Regions from separate parts of the Rhodospirillum sp. A1_3_36 genome, predicted to be linked through region 3. Evidence: predicted binding sites of a transcription regulator. Region 3 holds the regulator's gene; each other region holds the start of a gene.
What was found. The regulator HrcA, encoded in region 3, represses chaperone genes, less so after heat shock. The targets are predictions, from matches to a motif close to GTTAGCACTCNCCNNNGGNGAGTGCTAAC.
Positions count from the first base shown of each region.

Region 1: groES (co-chaperone GroES) is a predicted target of HrcA. The motif match lies at 2,467-2,495, and genes of this name have one in related genera.
Region 2: groES (co-chaperone GroES) is a predicted target of HrcA. The motif match lies at 3,828-3,856, and genes of this name have one in related genera.

Region 1 covers NZ_JBLAVB010000008.1:150,543-156,943, reverse strand. Annotated here, with positions in the region: gene ACLIRY_RS17190 (methylmalonyl-CoA mutase family protein) at 1-586, shown strand, start outside; gene ACLIRY_RS17185 (GGDEF domain-containing protein) at 874-1,470, shown strand; gene groES (co-chaperone GroES) at 2,563-2,850, shown strand; gene groL (chaperonin GroEL) at 2,977-4,632, shown strand; gene ACLIRY_RS17170 (methyl-accepting chemotaxis protein) at 4,750-5,826, opposite strand; gene pip (prolyl aminopeptidase) at 6,378-6,401, shown strand, end outside.
Region 2 covers NZ_JBLAVB010000003.1:76,736-83,136, reverse strand. Annotated here, with positions in the region: gene ACLIRY_RS07985 (hypothetical protein) at 1-59, shown strand, start outside; gene ACLIRY_RS07980 (LysR substrate-binding domain-containing protein) at 61-942, opposite strand; gene ACLIRY_RS07975 (DUF1127 domain-containing protein) at 1,039-1,200, shown strand; gene xseA (exodeoxyribonuclease VII large subunit) at 1,322-2,938, opposite strand; gene ACLIRY_RS07965 (usg protein) at 3,375-3,689, opposite strand; gene groES (co-chaperone GroES) at 3,994-4,311, shown strand; gene groL (chaperonin GroEL) at 4,327-5,970, shown strand; gene ACLIRY_RS07950 (VacJ family lipoprotein) at 6,142-6,401, opposite strand, start outside.
Region 3 covers NZ_JBLAVB010000002.1:390,277-396,677, forward strand. Annotated here, with positions in the region: gene ACLIRY_RS06250 (hypothetical protein) at 1-152, shown strand, start outside; gene grpE (nucleotide exchange factor GrpE) at 474-1,130, opposite strand; gene hrcA (heat-inducible transcriptional repressor HrcA) at 1,177-2,235, opposite strand; gene rph (ribonuclease PH) at 2,435-3,157, shown strand; gene rdgB (RdgB/HAM1 family non-canonical purine NTP pyrophosphatase) at 3,182-3,781, shown strand; gene hemW (radical SAM family heme chaperone HemW) at 3,837-5,039, shown strand; gene ACLIRY_RS06280 (N-acetyltransferase family protein) at 5,209-5,709, shown strand; gene ACLIRY_RS06285 (response regulator transcription factor) at 5,869-6,401, opposite strand, start outside.

The DNA.
Region 1 (6,401 bases), on a different contig from region 3:
CACGATTGCTTGCGCCCATGCGGGAGCGACCACAGGCGAATGGGGGCAGATCCTGCGACAGGTCTTCGGCGAATACCGCGCGCCCACCGGCGTGGGGCGGTCCGTTTCCACCGGCGCTCCGGGCAAGCTGGGTGAGGTCCGGACCAAGGTGGATGCCCTGTCGGCAACTCTGGGCCGTCGGGTCAAAATGCTGGTGGGCAAGCCGGGCCTGGATGGCCATTCCAACGGTGCCGAACAAATCGCCGTGCGTGCCCGGGACTCGGGCATGGAAGTGGTCTACGAGGGGATTCGCCTGACACCGGCCCAGATCGTCAACGCCGCCCTGGAGGAAAGCGTCCATGTGGTGGGCCTGTCCATTCTGTCCGGATCCCATGTGCCCCTGGTGACGGATGTTCTTGAGCGAATGCGCACCGAAGGCCTGGGGGATATTCCCGTTGTGGTCGGGGGAATTATTCCGCCCGAGGACGAGAAGGTCCTTCTCGCTGCAGGCGTGGCCCGGGTCTATACACCCAAGGACTATGACATGACGACGATCATGGACGATATCGTGAGTATCGTCGCAGCGGGGGCACAAAAGGCGGCCTGACCTCGGCCCCCTGGGGAACGATCAAATAGGAGACGCCCAATAAGAGAAGTCCAATAAGAGAATATTGCGTGCAGGGGGCATCGGGGGATGCGGTGCCCCCAAGGGGGAGCCGGGGTGATCGAGAAAGGCCACCCCGGCTTTTTTTGCCCAGCGTCGGCGGAGGCCCAAAAATCGCCGAAAGCCACAAATTTGCCCGTTGCTCCCGCTCCCTTATTGCGGTGTTAACGTGATTCGCCGATAACACTCGAAAGACATAATGTTTCCAAAGCGAAACGTGAGGGAAAGCGGTGAGTGATTTCTTTTTGATCTTGGGGTTCGGAGCGACCCTGGGGGCGCTTCTCATTTGGTATCCGGCCGCCCGGTGGCGTCGGGGTCAAGTGGAACGCTTGAAAAAGTCCCTGGAATCCACCCAGGAGATGGCCATCAAATTGACGGCTATGGATCCGTTGACCGGCGTGTTCAATCGGCGTCGGATCTTCGAAAGCCTGTTGGTTGAGCATGAACGGGCCAAGCGCGACCATCTGCCCTATGCGGTGTTGATGGTCAAACCCATGGAGTTTTACAAGGTGACGAATATCTACGGGCAGACCGTGGGCGATGGCCTGTTGCGTGATATCGCCAAGCTGTGCCAGTCCGAGGCTCGGGCGACTGACATCGTGGGGCGGTGGAAGGGGGCGACCTTCGCTATCCTCTGCCCCGGAGCGGACGAAGCAGCGGCGCATGTGATGGCCGGACGCCTGCTCATGCGCGTAGAGAACACCAATTTCTCGGATGTGGGCCGCTTGACAGTGGGTGTTGGGATCAGTGTGTCGGAGGCCGATTATCCAGATACGGCCGATGCGGCGCTCGCCCGGGCCGAGGCCGCTTTGCGTCAGTACGGATAACGGGTCCTGGTGATTCGATTCTTTCGCAGCAAATCACCAAATGACTGGGTTCATCGATGCAACCTCATGCCCCCTCCGGGACAGGTCGCCCTTGAGGCATGCGCTGAACCTCTGATATTGAAGCAAATCGTCACGCCTACGGCGTGCGTTCCGCCCGTCGCAATCTGTTCCAGATTGCTCGGGATTTGCTCTAAAGTATTCCGAGATCAAGTGGGGTCACTTCTTGGCCACTTTACACAACAAGGGGGGTTCCCGTTACGGGGCTTTGCCCCGTCCCCCACTGGGGCCGAAAGGCCCCAGACCCCAGGCATCCAATTTTTTTAAAGAAAAAATGGGGGTTTGGGCAATCGCACAAAAAAGATGAGACTTGGTCGTATACCCTGCGTCTTCGCCCAATTTAGCCTCGAAGACTCTCTATGCTATGGTTCTTCATATGGCGGGCTTCGGCGCAGTATTCCGCCAAGGCTCCGCACCGCCGTGGCCAGGGCTGCCTGTCGGTCACCCCGAGCCATATGGGCGCGCATGTCCCGTTCCGTTTGATGCAATAGATTCAAAGTCTCCGTAAGCTGACGCGTCCGGGCATCAGGAACTGGAGAAGAAGGCGCGACTGCCGCACCGGATGGGGTCGGATCGTGGGACAAGGGAGTCTCTCAAAGTTCAGACAGCAGGGTCACTAGGAATTGAGCAGAACGCCAATACGTTATGTTATAACGTATCATTTCACAAGACCCTCCCATCAAATCCCGAAGCCTCTTCAGACCAACCTCAGAAACAGAGGGGTGACACTCCTGCCCCTCGAACACCATATGAACGAGATAAAACCGGCGGCATTGAATGCTTCTTCCTCAATCGACCCGCCACACTTTCAACCGAAGACACTCCAGATACAGCCCCTCCGGCCTGTATCATGTGTCCTACCTCCCTGAGTCGATACCCTCCGTTCACAAAACCGCCCCAGTGTCTTCTCTTGACAGCGAAGCGCCTTGGGATTAACTCTCTGGCACTCACCGGCCCCGAGTGCTAACAGCACCGGATCACGCCGGTTCGTATTGTGGCAAATCAACGATTTGCAATTCCGACGGAGGCTAGTCCATGAATTTCCGCCCGCTGCATGACCGCGTTCTCGTGAAGCGCCTCGAGAGCGAGGAGAAGACCGCCGGTGGCATCATCATCCCCGACACCGCCAAAGAAAAGCCCATGGAAGGCGAAGTGATCGCCATCGGGTCCGGCGCGCGCGGCGATGACGGCAAAGTCGTCCCCATGGACGTCAAGGCCGGCGATCGTATCCTGTTCGGCAAGTGGTCCGGCACCGAAGTCAAGATCGATGGCGTCGATTACCTGATCATGAAGGAATCCGACATCATGGGAATCACTGGCTAAGCCAGGATGCCCCAGGCGCCGGACCAGGGGTCTGGCGCCTCGACACGACTTTCCCCGGGCGTGGCCCCTTTGGCCAACTTGGTCGAACCCACCCGCCCCTGAAATCTGATTCAAGAGGAACATGCAATGTCCGCCAAGGATGTGAAGTTTTCCACCGACGCCCGTGACCGCCTGCTGAAGGGCGTTGACACCCTGGCCAATGCCGTCAAAGTGACCCTGGGTCCCAAGGGCCGCAACGTTGTCCTGGACAAGAGCTTCGGCGCTCCCCGCATCACCAAGGACGGCGTTTCCGTCGCCAAGGAAATCGAACTGAAAGACAAGTTCGAGAACATGGGCGCCCAGATGGTCAAGGAAGTTGCTTCCAAGACCGCCGACATTGCCGGTGACGGCACCACCACTGCCACCGTTCTGGCCCAGGCCATCGTCCGCGAAGGCGTGAAGTCCGTCGCCGCTGGCATGAACCCGATGGACCTGAAGCGCGGCATCGACCTCGCCACTGCGGCCGTGGTCTCCGACGTGCAGGCCCGGTCCGTGAAGATCAAGACCTCCGCCGAAGTCGCTCAGGTTGGCACCATCTCCGCCAACGGTGACGAGGAAGTCGGTCAGATCATCGCCACCGCGATGGAAAAGGTCGGCAACGAGGGTGTCATCACCGTCGAAGAAGCCAAGGGCCTGGAGACCGAGCTGGACGTGGTCGAGGGCATGCAGTTCGACCGTGGCTACCTGTCCCCCTACTTCGTGACCAACGCCGAGAAGATGATCGCGGACCTCGAAAATCCGTACATCCTGCTCCACGAGAAGAAGCTGTCCGGCCTGCAGGCTCTGCTGCCGGTCCTGGAGTCCGTCGTTCAGTCCAGCCGCCCGCTGCTGATCATCGCCGAGGACGTCGAGGGCGAAGCCCTGGCCACCCTGGTGGTCAACAAGCTGCGTGGTGGCCTGAAGGTCGCCGCCGTCAAGGCCCCCGGCTTCGGTGATCGCCGCAAGGCCATGCTCGAGGACATCGCCATTCTGACCGGTGGTCAGGTGATCAGCGAAGACCTGGGCATCAAGCTCGAGAACGTCACCATCGACATGCTCGGCACCGCCAAGAAGGTCACCATCACCAAGGAAGAGACCACCATCGTTGATGGCGTGGGCGAGAAGGCCGACATCGCGGCCCGTTGCGCCCAGATCCGCGCCAACATCGAGGAGACCTCCTCCGATTACGACCGTGAGAAGCTGCAAGAGCGTCTGGCCAAGCTGGCCGGCGGTGTCGCGGTGATCAAGGTCGGCGGTGCCACCGAGACCGAAGTGAAGGAAAAGAAGGACCGCGTCGACGACGCCATGCACGCCACCCGCGCTGCGGTGGAAGAGGGTGTGGTCGCCGGTGGTGGCGTGGCCCTGCTGTACGGCACGCGCGCCCTGGCCGAGCTGAAGGGTGCCAATGCTGACCAGAACGTCGGCATCGAGATCATCCGCCGCGCCTTGCAGGCTCCGGTCCGTCAGATCGCCGAGAACGCCGGCACCGATGGCGCCGTGGTTGCTGGCAAGCTGCTGGAAGCCACCGACACCAACTTCGGCTACAACGCCCAGTCCGGTGAGTACTGCGACATGATCAAGGCCGGCGTCATCGACCCGACCAAGGTTGTGCGCGCCGCTCTGCAGGACGCTGCGTCCATCGCGGGCCTGCTGATCACCACCGAAGCCATGGTCGCTGACATCCCCGAGAAGAAGGAGGGCGGCGGCGCTCCTGACATGGGCGGCATGGGCGGCATGGGCGGCATGGGCGGCATGGGCTTCTAAGAGACGCCCGGCTGAACAAGCCTGTTCTAGGGCCAGTTCTAGGGAAGGGGCCGCTCCGAAAGGGGCGGCCCTTTTTCCATTCGGATGTCCTCTGGGGAGGTCCTCAAGGGGTGCGGATCAGGGCCCCTGAATGATGCAACCGTACCAACCGAGACCGTCGTAGGTCTCATAGCCCGGCGTCCGGTGAAAGCCGACAACAGTTCCGTCCGGCTGGGAATAATGCCCGGCCCTCTTCCCCTCGGTGCGCAGATCCACTTTTTCCGTCAGCATCCCCACGCCATCGGAGGACGCGATGACCCGCAGCTCGGCGTCCAACAAAAGCGCCCGGGAGCGACGGGCTTCCTTTTCCGTAAGACGGACCCCCTCGACGATGGACCGGGCCTGGGGTCCCCAATCGAAGTGAATGCCCAACACCCCGAGGACAGCGCCTTGAGCCTCCCCGCCTTCACGGATCGCCGCAGCGTATGTGGAGACGGGCGCGTTGTTGAGGACTCCATTCAGGGAAATGTCTGCGACCGCATACTCCTCCCCAGTGCGTGTTGCCAAGGCCTCGCGAAACCAAGCCTCGGAAGACACGGAATAGCCCCTGGCCCCATAGCGGTCCGGACGACCGTTGGCGATGACCTGACCGTTCAGATCGCAAATCCACAGGTCCAAATAAACGGTGTAGGCAGACAAGATCACGCCCAATCGTTTGGCAGCATAGGCCTGAGCCTCCGGCGACGGATGGCCGAGGCACTCCACCACGGCGCTATCGGTAGCCCACCATCGAACATCGCAGGTTCGTTCGTACAGGTTTCGATCGATCAACTCGACGGCCGTCAAAGCCAAATCGACCATGCGCTGACCTCGGAGGTGGTCGACGATGCTGCGGCCAATCTGGTCGAGCAATTCCACCTTGGCCGACAACTCCCCCCGCAAGGCCCCGGCGATCTCGGCGATTTCCTCGGACACCCCCTTCACTTCATTGGCAACCACGGCAAATCCCCGACCCAAATCCCCGGCGCGAGCGCTTTCGATCAACGCATTCAAGGCCAGTATTTTCGTTCGCCCTGTAACCGCCTGTATTTCGGCAACCTTACTCTCCGTCGTTTCCCGAACATCAGCAGTCAAGGCAACGATCCGCGCTGGATCCGTATCCCCATCGGCCAATGCCCCGCTTTGATCGCTTTGGTCTGTACCGTGGATAGTCATGCGCCCCCCTAAGACAAACCGGCTCTTTCACCGAAGCCAAGAAACCCGACGCGGTCATCCCTTTGTCATCTGATTACTTTTGCCTAAGTATTCATCAGCACAGACACCATATCATCGGCTTCCCTCTAACGACCAAGGCAAAAAAGTATCACTTCCGATATAATTCTCGTGACGAGGCACGGATGAGCACCGAGACGGGACTTTTGTCGGGACTGGAGGCGGGGTTTCGCCTTATTCTTTCCCTCCAAATGACCACAGTCGGCCACGGACCATCGCAAAGGTGGCCCCTGACAGTAAAACGAGAGGAAGAAAAAAATGCACCGGAGGACTCTGTGAAAGGTGGTGAGACTCCCATATCCAAGAAACCCTTTTTAGGGAGCGTCCGACGCGTGGCGCTCGCCGCCTTGGATCGACGCCGTTTTCTTCTTCCGTCCTCCCCCGCCGCGTCTGACCTTGATAGCCATGTTGATAGCCATATGGTCTCTCCTTCTCCGCAACAGCCCCCCGACGAGACTCTCCCCTCCCCTGACACGCAACGGAAACCCCGCGCCCTGACTCACACCGACCCCCTCTCC
Region 2 (6,401 bases), on a different contig from region 3:
TCGACACCGTCATCGCCTTCCAGGGTGCCGTCCACGGGTGGTTTCAGCCCTCTCCGTGATTCACGGATCGCACCCCGGCGGCGGAAAGTCACTCACAAACCGCTCCGCTTCCTCCCTGAGCCACTCCAGGAACAGGGCGACGCGGCGGCGGGGTTTGCCGGGGCGGGTCAGGGCCGCGTAATCCAACCCACTGGCCAGAAAGCCCCGGGGCGCCACGAGGCGGCCGGATCGCACATCGTCCACCACATGGGGCCACGGCCCAATGGCGGTACCGAGTCCTCCCGTCGCCGCCTCCAGCATGAAAAAGAAGTGTTCATATTCGACGGGAGGGCCATCGGGTGGTTTCTCCCCCGACAGGGCACACCAATCCTCCCAAGCCCCGGGTCGGGTGCGGGAGCGCAACGGGGGAGCCCCGGAAAGCCCCCGGCCCGACGCCTGCACGGGGCCAAAATGCTCCGGGAACAGCGGATGGGCGGTCACGCCCTGCGGCCAGGGGGACCGCCCCACGCGGATCGCCAGATCGAAACCATCCCGGGCGAAATCCACGGGCCGGTCCGAGGAGGCAAGGCGCACCTCGATGTCCGGATAGCGCCCCTGAAAGCGGTGCAGCCGGGGGATCAGCCAGCGCATGGCGAAGGTCCCGATACAGGACAGGTCCAGCGGCCCCGTGGGGCTATCGGCCACCTGGGCCACCGCGCCCTCGATCCCCTCAAACGCTGTCCGTAACCCGGGCAACAGGGCGCGGCCCGCCTCCGTCAGATGCCAATCATTCCGGGGACCTTCCAGCAAGGGAACGCCCAACACCTCCTCCAGGTGGCGAACCTGACGGCTGACCGCCCCATGGGTCACGTGGAGTTCCTCGGCCGCCAGGGTCATCCGCCCGAGGCGGCCCACGGCTTCAAAGGCCCGCAGGGCATTCAGGGGAAGGCGGGACCGCTTCATGTGCATTTTCCTCACAAAGCCTGTCCGAAGACATCGTTATTCACAGCCTGAATGAAGGTGTTCTCTCCATCCGATCATAATATGGAGATGCGAAAAATGAACAGACTTGGATGGATATCCCTTTCCGTCGCGCGCCTTCGTCGCTGGTTGGAACGGCGCGCCCAACGGCGAGAGCTCGCCCGCCTGGACCCCGCCCTGCTGCACGACCTGGGCCTCAGCGAGGAGGACCGCCGAAAAGAATGCGCGAAATGGCGATAAAACCACGACACCGTCTCGTCCCTTTCGGACGATTACCCCCACCCCTTTTTAATGGCCCGGGGTCTGGGGCCTCTCGGCCCCAGTGGGGAACGGGGCAAAGCCCCGTATCGTGTCCCGTCTCTCAGAGGTCGTCGAGGAAATCGCGCTGCCGCTTGTCGCGCCCCTTCTGGGTCCCACTCTTACGCCGCCCCTCAGCCGGTGGCGTCGAGGGCGGAAGGGGATCCGCCTGGGGTATCGGGGAGGCAGCCGCCCCCTCTCCCCCATCGGCGATGGCCCGCCGCAGGCCATCCTTGAATTCCAGGGACAGGGTTGCGCCGGGAATCACACCTTTGGCCTCGGTCAACACCTGTCCTGCTTCGTCCCGAACCACGGCGTAACCGCGCTCCAGGACCCGATGATGGGACACGCTTTCCAATCGGGCGGCCAGACCGGCCAGCCGTTCCGCTCGCCGATCCAGATCCCGGCGGCCCCAACCGGCCAAACGGTCGGCGAGTCCCTCCAGACTCCGTCCCTCCCGCTCCAACCGCCCGGTAATCCGCTCCGGTCGCAACCGGTCGGACAGGGTGATCAGGCTGCGTTGCGCCTGATCACCCAAACGGATCATGGCCCCCCGCAGCGCCAGAGCACTGCGGTCCAGGTCCTGGGCCTTGCGGTCGATCAACTCCCCGGGGCGGCGCAGCCGGGCAGCCATTTGGCCCAGAGCCAGGGTCCGCTGTTCAATCAAGCGATGGGGCGCTGCGGCCAAGCGTTCGGCCCGGTCATCCAACCGTTGGACCGCATCGGCCAGCAGCCGGTCCAGGTCCGGCAAGCCCCGAGACAGCCCTTCGAGACGCATGGCCCGGTCGATGAGCAACCGCCCCACAGCCCCTTCCATGCGGCTCCCCGTTTCCCCCACCTGCGCAAGAAGCTCCATGCGCACGGGCACGGCCATTTCAGCGGCCCCCGTTGGTGTGGGGGCCCGCAGGTCCGCCGCGTGATCGATCAAGGTAACGTCGGTCTCGTGGCCAACCGCAGAGATCAGGGGGATCGCGCTTTCGGCCGCGGCGCGGACGACGGCTTCCCCATTGAAGGCCATAAGGTCCTCGAGGCTGCCGCCCCCCCGGGCAACGATCAGGACATCGGGCCGGGGAATGGCTCCCCCCTCGGGCAGGGCATTAAAACCCTGGATGGCGCGGACGATCTCCTCTGCCGCCCCCTCGCCCTGAACCTTGACGGGCCAGACCAGGACGCGGCGCGGAAAGCGGTCGGAGATGCGGTGGAGAATGTCCCGGATCACCGCCCCGGTGGGAGAGGTGACCACGCCAATGACCTGGGGCAGAAAGGGGGGGCGTCGCTTGCGGGCCGGATCGAACAGGCCTTCCGCAGCCAAACGGCGGCGGCGGTCCTCCAACAGCTTCAGGAGGGCACCTTCGCCCGCCAGTTCCATGTCCTCGACGATGATCTGATAGCTCGACCGGCCCGGATAGGTGGTCAGCTTGCCCGTCACAATGACCTCCATCCCCTCTTCGGGGCGGAGGGAGAGCTTGTTCATTGTGCCACGCCAGATGATGGCATCGATCACCGCCGTCTCGTCCTTGAGACGCAGGTAGCAGTGACCAGACCCCGCCACCTTGGGCTGGCTGATTTCACCGCGCAGACGCACGCGGGAGAAGGCTTCCTCCACCGTGCGCTTCAGGGCGCCGGAGAGCTCGGAAACGGACAGTTCGGGCAGGTTATGGGCGGAGCTGGAACCGGTCATGGGGGCACCCTGCCCCAGCCCCGCAGCGAATTCAAGCACTCACCTTCGGCATCCGGGGAATGCTTATACCAAGGTGCGGTGAGTTTGCCTCACCGCACCTGGGAAGCGGCCAAGTGGCCGCCGCGCCGTATGGCGCGTAAAAGCCCGCCTGGCGTTTGAACGCAAGAAAAGCGGCCTGGGTTTCAACCCGCGCCGCTTGGTATGAGAGCGGAATGAGGAAAAGTGTATGCGGTTTTCCGTCTCATTCCGCTCTAAATATATGATTTAGATCACGTTTATGAAATCAGGTCGGACAGACCTGATTTCATCGTGATCTAGAGTATTCCGAGATCAAGTTGAGTCGCTTTGCGACCAAACTTGGCCTCGAAGATACTCTAAAATCTATATAATTAGAGTGAAACTGGGCCAGCTTGACTCAAGCTGATCCAGTTTCACTCTAGTGAACCAACAGGCAATCAACGGGCCGATACCGCCCGGGTGTGATCAATTCCGCCGATGCCACCCGAACGGAATGGAGGGGGCCGTCCAACTCCTTGGTCCAGAAATCCAGGAAACGGCGCAGCTCTGGAAACCGGGGCGCCAAATCCAATTGTTGCCAGATGTATTCCTGCAAAAGTCCCGGATGATCCGGCATGTGGTAGAGAATTTTCGCCGTGGTCAATCGGTAGTCGGCCATTTGACGCGCCATATCGGACTTGGGGTCGGACTGGGACTCGGACTGGGGCCTGACGTCGACATCAAAAAAGGTCATGGTCGAAGTTCCTCTTCTCCGTGGCCCCATCCGCCCCTCTTGCGGTTCCGGTCAAGGCCACCTTGTGGCTGCGTTTGCTCCCTGAGAAAAGGATGAGCACAGTTCGCTCATATTTCAAGTTTGTTTTATTATCAGAGGCTTAGCAGCCACCTTCGGCGAGTGCTGACAAAAATTTCGCTCTCTCACTTGACGTCGATTTTCAAAAAACTATGTCAATTCCCGCCCGGCCCCAGTCGCCCAAGATATCGGGGACCCAAAGCCGGTGTCATTTGCTTCCACCGTAAGGAATGACGGAGACAAACCTATGAACTTCAAACCCTTGCACGACCGGGTCCTGGTCAAGCGCCTCGAAAGCGAAGAAAAGACCGCCGGTGGCATCATCATCCCCGACACCGCCAAGGAAAAACCCATGCGGGGCGAAATCATCGCCGCCGGGTCTGGCGCGCGCGGCGAGGACGGAACGCTCCACCCCCTGGATGTCCAGGCCGGAGACCAGATTCTGTTCGGAAAATGGTCGGGTACCGAGGTGAAGATCGACGGGGTCGATTACCTGATCATGAAGGAATCCGACATCCTGGGCGTGATCACCGACGCCGCGACCATCCAAGCTGCCGCCGAATAAGGGGAGACTGAGTCCATGTCCGCAAAGGAAGTGAAATTTTCCGCCGACGCCCGCGACCGTCTGTTGAAAGGCGTCGACACCCTGGCCAATGCCGTCAAGGTGACCCTGGGTCCCAAGGGCCGCAACGTTGTCCTGGACAAAAGCTTCGGCGCTCCCCGTATCACCAAGGATGGTGTCTCCGTCGCCAAGGAAGTCGAACTCAAAGATAAGTTCGAAAACATGGGCGCGCAGATGCTGAAGGAGGTTGCCTCCAAGACGGCGGATCTGGCCGGAGATGGCACCACCACCGCGACCGTGCTGGCCCAGGCCATCGTCCGCGAAGGGGTGAAGTCCGTTGCCGCCGGCATGAACCCGATGGACTTGAAGCGCGGCATCGACATGGCGGTCAATGCCGTCATCGAGGATGTCAAAACCCGCTCCCGCGCCATTTCGACCAACGCTGAAGTGGCCCAGGTCGGCACCATCTCCGCCAATGGGGACTCCGAAGTCGGCCAGATCATCGCCACGGCCATGGAAAAGGTCGGCAACGAGGGGGTCATCACCGTCGAGGAAGCCAAGGGACTGGAGACCGAACTCGACGTGGTCGAAGGCATGCAGTTCGACCGGGGTTACCTGTCCCCCTACTTCGTGACCAATTCCGAGAAAATGGTCGCGGAGCTGGAAAATCCCTATGTGCTGATCCACGAGAAAAAGCTCTCCGGCCTGCAGCCCCTGCTTCCCGTGCTGGAGACGGTCGTCCAATCCGGTCGCCCGCTGCTGATCATCGCCGAGGATGTCGAAGGCGAAGCGCTCGCAACCCTGGTGGTCAACCGTCTGCGCGGCGGCCTCAAGGTGGCCTCGGTCAAGGCGCCGGGCTTCGGTGACCGCCGCAAGGCCATGCTGGAAGACATCGCCATCCTGACCGGGGGGCAAGTCATCAGTGAAGACCTGGGCATCAAGCTCGAAAATGTCACCATCGACATGCTCGGTACCGCCAAAACGGTCACGATCACCAAGGACGACACCACCATCGTGGATGGGGCCGGGGACAAGGCCGATATTCAGGCCCGGATCGCCCAGATCCGCGCCAACATTGAAGACACCACCAGCGACTATGATCGGGAGAAGCTGCAAGAGCGCCTGGCCAAGCTGGCTGGCGGAGTCGGGGTGATCAGGGTCGGCGGCGCCACCGAAGTCGAGGTGAAAGAGAAGAAGGACCGCGTCGACGACGCCCTTCATGCCACCCGGGCCGCCGTGGAGGAAGGCATCATCGCCGGTGGCGGTGTCGCCCTGCTGTATTCCACCAAGGCCCTGGACAGCCTCACCCCGGCCAATGACGACCAGAAGGTGGGAATCGACATCGTCCGTCGCGCCCTGCAGGCTCCGGTCCGTCAGATCGCGGCCAATGCGGGGACCGACGGCTCCGTCGTCGCCGGCAAGCTTTTGGAGTCCACCGACTCCAACTATGGCTACAACGCCCAGACCGGAGCGTATGAGGATCTGGTCAAGGCCGGTGTCATCGATCCGACCAAGGTGGTCCGTTGCGCCCTGCAGGATGCCGCATCCGTGGCCGGCCTGCTGATCACCACCGAAGCCATGGTCGCCGATCGGCCCGAGCCGAAGGCCTCAGCTCCCGCCGACATGGGGGGAATGGGCGGCATGGGCGGCATGGATTTCTAATCCACGCAGCCAAGCACAGGGGCCCACAGGACCGGGCCATGCAGGAACGGGGCGCCTTCGAGCGCCCCGTTTTCTTGTGGCAATCCAAAAAGAATCCACGCGACAACAAAAAGACGGTCGGAGATCTCTCTCCGACCGTCCTGTAACAGCCTCTTGCCGAGGGTGTTTCGATCAGTTTGTCTGCGAGAAGTAATCCACTTCCGCGTTCTGAGCCTTCGCTCCCTCGATGTTCTGGACCTTGGAGCGGCGCATTTGGGTATAGAGGCTACGAATCGTCGCGTAATAGTCCAAGGAGGACTGGCGAAGAGCGTCCATTTCACCGGACCGGCGACCATATTCATTGGAGAAGGTGCCGTACATCCGCCCTCCGCTGAACGCCTGGGCGGCGCCACCGGTCAGCCAGAACAACGGGTCTGTGACGGTATCAACAC
Region 3 (6,401 bases):
CTTTGAAAGAGCTGTTTTCAGAAGATCATGACGACGATATATACGGAATGATCCCAATCACCGAAACTTTGTCGTCCGTGTTAACGCAAAAACACGGCGTTTCCCCTTTAGATCAAAATTTAGATTGGTACTTTGACAGTGAAATTGAATAGAACTTCCACTAATATTTTAAATTTATTTCCGATCTGAAAGGATCTCTTCGGTGTTTTTTCTACGCGATTGATGCCGTCTACACTTGAGTCCCAAGGTCTGGATATCGAATTCAGTTTTCGTTCGAAAAGTAACAGACCGGTTGGGATGGATAGATCCCCCACCCCAACCGGTCTTCTTTTCAAAACCAGTGGAAAAACCGGATCTCTAGAGCAAATCCTGAGTAATCTGGAACAGATTGCAACGACAATTTGCTTCAATATCAGAGGGTTAGAGCATGTCGCGTGAATCACATTTCACGCGACATGCTCTAAAAGTCTTCCTCAAACGGTGCGGTCGACGCCCACAGCACCGCCCTCTTCCGCTTCGACCTTGGCTTCACGCTTGGGGCCACCCCGGGAGACCATGACCATGGCCGGGCGCAACAGGCGGTCGTGGATCACATAGCCGTCCTGGAGCACCTGAACCACTGTCCCCGTGGGAACGGCAGTGTTTTCCACTTCCTGAACCGCCTGGTGGAAATTGGGATCAAAGGCCGCATCCTGGGCCTCGACCTTGCGCACCTGGTATTGGCTCAACGCATTTTCCAATTCCTTCGCCGTCATCTCGACGCCAACGGCCAGATTCTTGATCATGTCGTTGGTTTCCCGCGCCTCCAGCGGAGCCGCCATCAGGGCGCGGGTCAAGTTGTCGGCGACACCGAGCACCGCCCTGGCAAAATTCGACACCGCATACCGGGAATTATCCTCGATCCGCTTATCGGCCATGCGTTTGGCGTTCTGGGCCTCGGCCAGCGCACGGAGATAGTCTTCCTTCAGCTTGCGATTTTCCGCCTCCAGGGCGGCGATGCGAGCTTCCGGATCCTCAGCGCCATCCAGGTCCTCACCGAGGGTCTCCCCGGTCGGGGTTGCGGTATCCTCCCAGGACGGATCCTCGGACTCGGGTACCGGGTTTTCCTGCGTGTTGTTCTGCTGCGTCATGACGCGTTCCGTCTTTACCTTGGATTTTCTCGGGAAGACCGCCGCTTCAGCCGATCATGCGACTGATAACCTTGGAGGTGTAGTCCACCAACGGGATAATACGGCGGTAGTTGATCCGGGTGGGACCGATCACGCCAATGGCGCCGACGATCTCCTCCCGGCTATTCTGATAAGGGGCCACGATCATGGAGCAGCCAGAGACGGAAAACAACTCGTTCTCCGCTCCGATGAAGATCTGAATGCCCTCAGCTCCATTCACCATGTCCAAAATACGCAGGACCTGTTCCTTGGTTTCCAGGGTCTCGAACAGGCTGCGGATGCGTTCCAGGTCTTGCAGGGCCGTGACATCGGCCAACAGATGGCTTTGACCCCGCACGATCAGTTCGCCGCTCCGGTCGCCGCCGGACCAGGTGGCCATGCCGGTTGCCACCACCCGGGCGGCCAATTCGTCCATCTGGGTCCGGTGGTTATCCAGCTCCTCCTGGATTTCGTCCCGGGCTTCATCAAGGGTGCGGCCCGACAGGCGGGCATTCAGGTAGTTGGTGGCCTCGGCCAACGCGCTGGTGGGCAGGCCCTGGGGGACTTCCAGCACCCGGTTTTCCACCAAACCATTCTCGGTGACCATGATGACCATGGCCCGGCCCGGACCAAGGGGCACGAATTCGATATGTTTCAGGCCACTGTCCGTCTTGGGCGCCAACACCAGACCGGCGCACCGGGACAGGCCCGATAACATGGTCGTGGCTTCGTTCAACAGACTATCGACGCTTTTTCCTGCGCCCTGGACCTGCGCGTCGATCCGATCCCGCTCCATGGGATCAAGACCGCCCACTTCCAGCAGGCCATTGACGAACAGACGCAACCCCGCATCCGTTGGCATGCGCCCCGCCGAGGTATGGGGCGCATAGAGGAGGCCCTGCTCCTCAAGATCCGCCATCACATTCCGGATGGTGGCCGGGGAAAGCGAGACCGCCAAGCGCCGGGATAACGTCCGAGAGCCCACCGGTTCCCCGGTTTCCACATATGTCTCCACGATCTGGCCGAAGATCTTTCGAGACCGTTCGTCCAGCTCGGTGACGATAGGTCCGCGACCCGTCATCACCATGGCCTTATTTCTCCCAACGGTTTCAGGACAGTCTTCACCAAGGTAGGTCGCCCAGGGGTTCCGGTCAACGGCCCAACGCCTCTGCCTCCCCCGGATTCGACGGAAGTCGTCGATGAAGGACCAGGAAATGGTTTTTGATTTGCGCCGGTTTGCTCTAGAACACCGGTCAAATCCTGCAGGCCACCGAAAGAAAACCGTCATGAGACCTTCCGGACGCACCCCCGAGTCCACCCGGGCCATCTCCCTCGAGCCCGGCTTCTCCAAATATGCTGAAGGCTCTTGCCTGACCAAGTTTGGCGACACCCATGTGCTTTGCACGGCCAGCGTCGACGAACGGGTCCCCAGTTGGATGCGCAACAGTGGCAAGGGCTGGGTCACGGCGGAATACGGCATGCTGCCCCGCTCCACCCATTCCCGCACGGACCGGGAAGCCGCCCGGGGCAAGCAAAGTGGTCGCACCCAGGAAATCCAACGGCTGATCGGTCGGTCCCTGCGCTCGGTCACGGACCTGGCCAAGATGGGCGAGATGCAGATCAAGCTTGATTGTGACGTGATCCAGGCCGATGGCGGCACCCGCACCGCAGCCATCACCGGCGCCTGGGTGGCCCTCCACATGGCTTTCACCCACCTGAAAACCCTGGGCATCCTTAAGGAGATTCCCCTGACTGACCATGTGGCGGCTATTTCCTGCGGCCTGTACCAGGGAACCGCCGTGCTCGACCTGGATTATGCCGAAGACAGCAACGCCCAGGCCGATAGCAACTTCGTGCTCACGGGTCGGGGTGGCATCGTGGAAATCCAAGGTACCGCCGAGGAAGCCCCCTTTTCCCAGGCCCAGTTCATGGAGCTGCTGAGCTTGGCACAAAAAGGTGTCAGCGAATTGGTCGCGGCACAGAAGGCCGCCCTCGGCCTCGCCGATTGATCCGTTTGGGCAAGGGACTGACCCATGACGAGAAAACTCACCCAAGGCCCCCTGGTGGTGGCCAGCCATAACGCAGGCAAGGTGCGGGAGATCAACGCCCTGATCGCACCGTTCGGCCTGGAAGCCAAATCGGCAGGCGAATTGAACCTGCCCGAGCCGGAAGAAACCGGGACGACCTTCCAGGAGAACGCATTGATCAAGGCCCGCGCCGCCGCCGAAGCTTCGGGCCTGCCCGCACTCGCCGATGATTCCGGCTTGACGGTATCCGCCCTGGACGGCGCACCGGGCGTCTATTCCGCCCGCTGGGCCGGACCGGAAAAAGACTTCGGCAAAGCCATGGAAAAAATAAATACCCTGTTGACCGGGTCACCGGATCGCAGCGCCGCTTTCCTCTGCGTTCTGGCGCTTGCTTGGCCCGACGGTCATGTGGAAACGTTCGAGGGTCGGGTGGATGGCCTGCTGATTTGGCCCGCTCGGGGCGAGCATGGCTTCGGTTACGACCCCATATTCCAACCAGAAGGGCATACCGCCACTTTCGGCGAAATGGCGTCGGACGCCAAACAGGCGATCAGCCATCGGGCCCGCGCCTTCGCCAAAATGGTGGATGCCTGCCTAAAGCCATAACCCCGGGGGCGGTTCCGCCCGGGTCTTTTTTCTGGGAAAGGCGGAGTCCACCCCCATGGACGACCAAGACCATCAAATTTCGACCGTCACGCAAGGGGACGAAGGGTTCGGCCTGTATATCCACTGGCCGTTCTGCCTGTCCAAATGCCCGTACTGCGACTTCAATAGCCATGTCGTCGATACCATCGACCATGGTATCTGGTCCCAGGCCCTGATCACCGACTTGGAGACCCAGTCTGCACGGCTGGCCGGACAGGGTCGCATGCTCACCAGTATTTTCCTGGGCGGAGGAACGCCCTCCTTGATGGCCCCCAATACGGTCGCCGCCCTCATTGATCGGGCATCGGACCTCTGGCCCACGGCCCCAGACCTGGAAATTACCCTGGAGGCCAATCCGGGGACCGTCGACCGGGACCGCTTTCGGGATTTCAAGCTGGCCGGAGTGAATCGCCTGTCATTGGGGATCCAGTCCCTGGAGGATCGCGCCCTGCAATTCCTGGGTCGCGTTCACGATGCCAAATCCGCTTTGGCGGCCCTGGATACGGCGCGGAGCCTGTTCGACCGCTTCTCCTTCGACCTGATTTATGCCCGCCCCGGACAGACCCTGGACCATTGGGAAGCGGAACTGCGCCGAGCCCTGACCCTGGGATCGGACCACCTGTCCGTCTACCAATTGACCATAGAACAGGGCACCCGGTTTTTCGGCGCCTATTGCCGGGGAGACTTTACCCTACCCGACGAGGACGAAAGCGCCGACCTGTTCCTGCTCACCCGAGATATCCTGAGCGACGCGGGTCTTCCCGCCTATGAAGTCTCCAACCATGCCCGCCCGGGCCAGGAAAGCCGCCATAATCTCATTTATTGGCGGGGCGGGGATTACCTGGGCGTCGGACCGGGAGCCCATGGCCGCCTGCGGGTGGACGCCGACGGCTTCCGCGCCACCGTGGCCCACCGCCGCCCCGAATCCTGGCTTAAACGGGTCGAGGATACCGGGACGGGCCTGAAGGAGGAAAGCCACATTCCTCCACGCCACCGCGCCCAGGAAATGCTGATGATGGGTCTACGCCTGGCCGAAGGGGTGAGTGACGCCCGCATGCGCCGCCTGACCGGCCTGGGACTGGCTGACATCATCGACCGGGACGGCTTGTCCATGGCGCGGTCGGAAGGCCTGATTGAATGTGAAAAGGGCCAGCTGCGCGCGACCGATGCTGGCATCCCCACCCTGAACGCATTGACGGCAGCATTGATGGTCATTTAGATCAAACCACCCAAAATCGGAATCGACTTGAGGTGGTTTGATCTCGGAGCACTCTAGAATATCGCGTAGGCCGGAAAGCCGGTTGTCCGCTCTGTGTTCCCTTCGGCCCCCACTTTCCCGTTCGATATTCTCGTTCCGGTGACGCTGACTCGCTCAGAGGACTTGTTTCATGCTCTCCATTCGACCCGCGCAACCCAGTGACAAGGACACCCTGTGGCGGATTCTTGAGCCCGTGATCCGGGCGGGCGAGACCTATACCCTTCCACGTGACATGGATCGTGAGGAGGCCCTTTCCTATTGGATGGCACCGGACCGGCTCTGCTTCGTGGCAGAAGATCAGGAACGCGTGGTCGGCACATATGTATTGCGCGCCAATCAGACGGGAGGCGGCGCCCATGTGGCGAACTGCGGCTACATGACGGCGTCCGACGCCACCGGTCGTGGCGTGGCAAGAACCATGTGCGAGCATTCTCTGGAGATCGCGCGACAGGCCGGATTCCTGGCCATGCAATTCAATTTCGTGATCTCCAGCAATGATCGGGCGGTCCGACTATGGCGCCACCTTGGGTTCGAAATCGTTGGCCGCTTGCCGAATGCATTCCAGCACCCGAAACAAGGCTATGTCGATGCGTTCGTAATGTTTCGTAGCCTACAAGCCGATGAAGGATAGCATCCTGATAGACCAGAGTTCCTTCCGATTCAACCTCACAGTACACGCCCGTGTTTCGTCTTTTTTGGGCGATTGCCCAAACCCATTTGAGGGCATTTGCCCCCAGTGGGGCACGGGACAATACCCCCTGTCTTGTACCGTATTGAACCTGAAGGCCACCTACTCCCCACCATTCCCCCGGACCAGCCGATACCCCCCCTCCTCCGTCACCAAAATCGTGGCCTGGGAAGGATCGGGTTCCATCTTACGGCGGAGGCGGTAAATGTGGGTTTCCAGGGTGTGAGTTGTGACCTGGGCGCTGTACCCCCAGACTTCGTGGAGCAGAACATCCCGAGCTATCACCTTGTCCCCGGCCCGGTAGAGAAATTTCAGGATCCCCGTTTCCTTCTCGGTCAGGCGCACCTTTTTTTCCGTGGTCCGGTCCACCAGCATCTTGGTTGCAGGCTGAAACCGATAGGGTCCGATCAGGAAAACAGCGTCATCGCTTTGTTCGTGAAGACGCATCTGGGCCCGGACCCGGGCGAGGAGAACCCCCAGGCGGAAGGGCTTGGTCACGTAATCATTGGCTCCTGCCCCCAGACCCTGGATGGTGTCGTCATCCGTATCGGCGGCGGTGAGGATGATGATCGGCCCCCGAACCCCCGCGTCACGCATGGCGCGGCAGGTGTCGCGTCCATCCTCGTCCGGCAGAC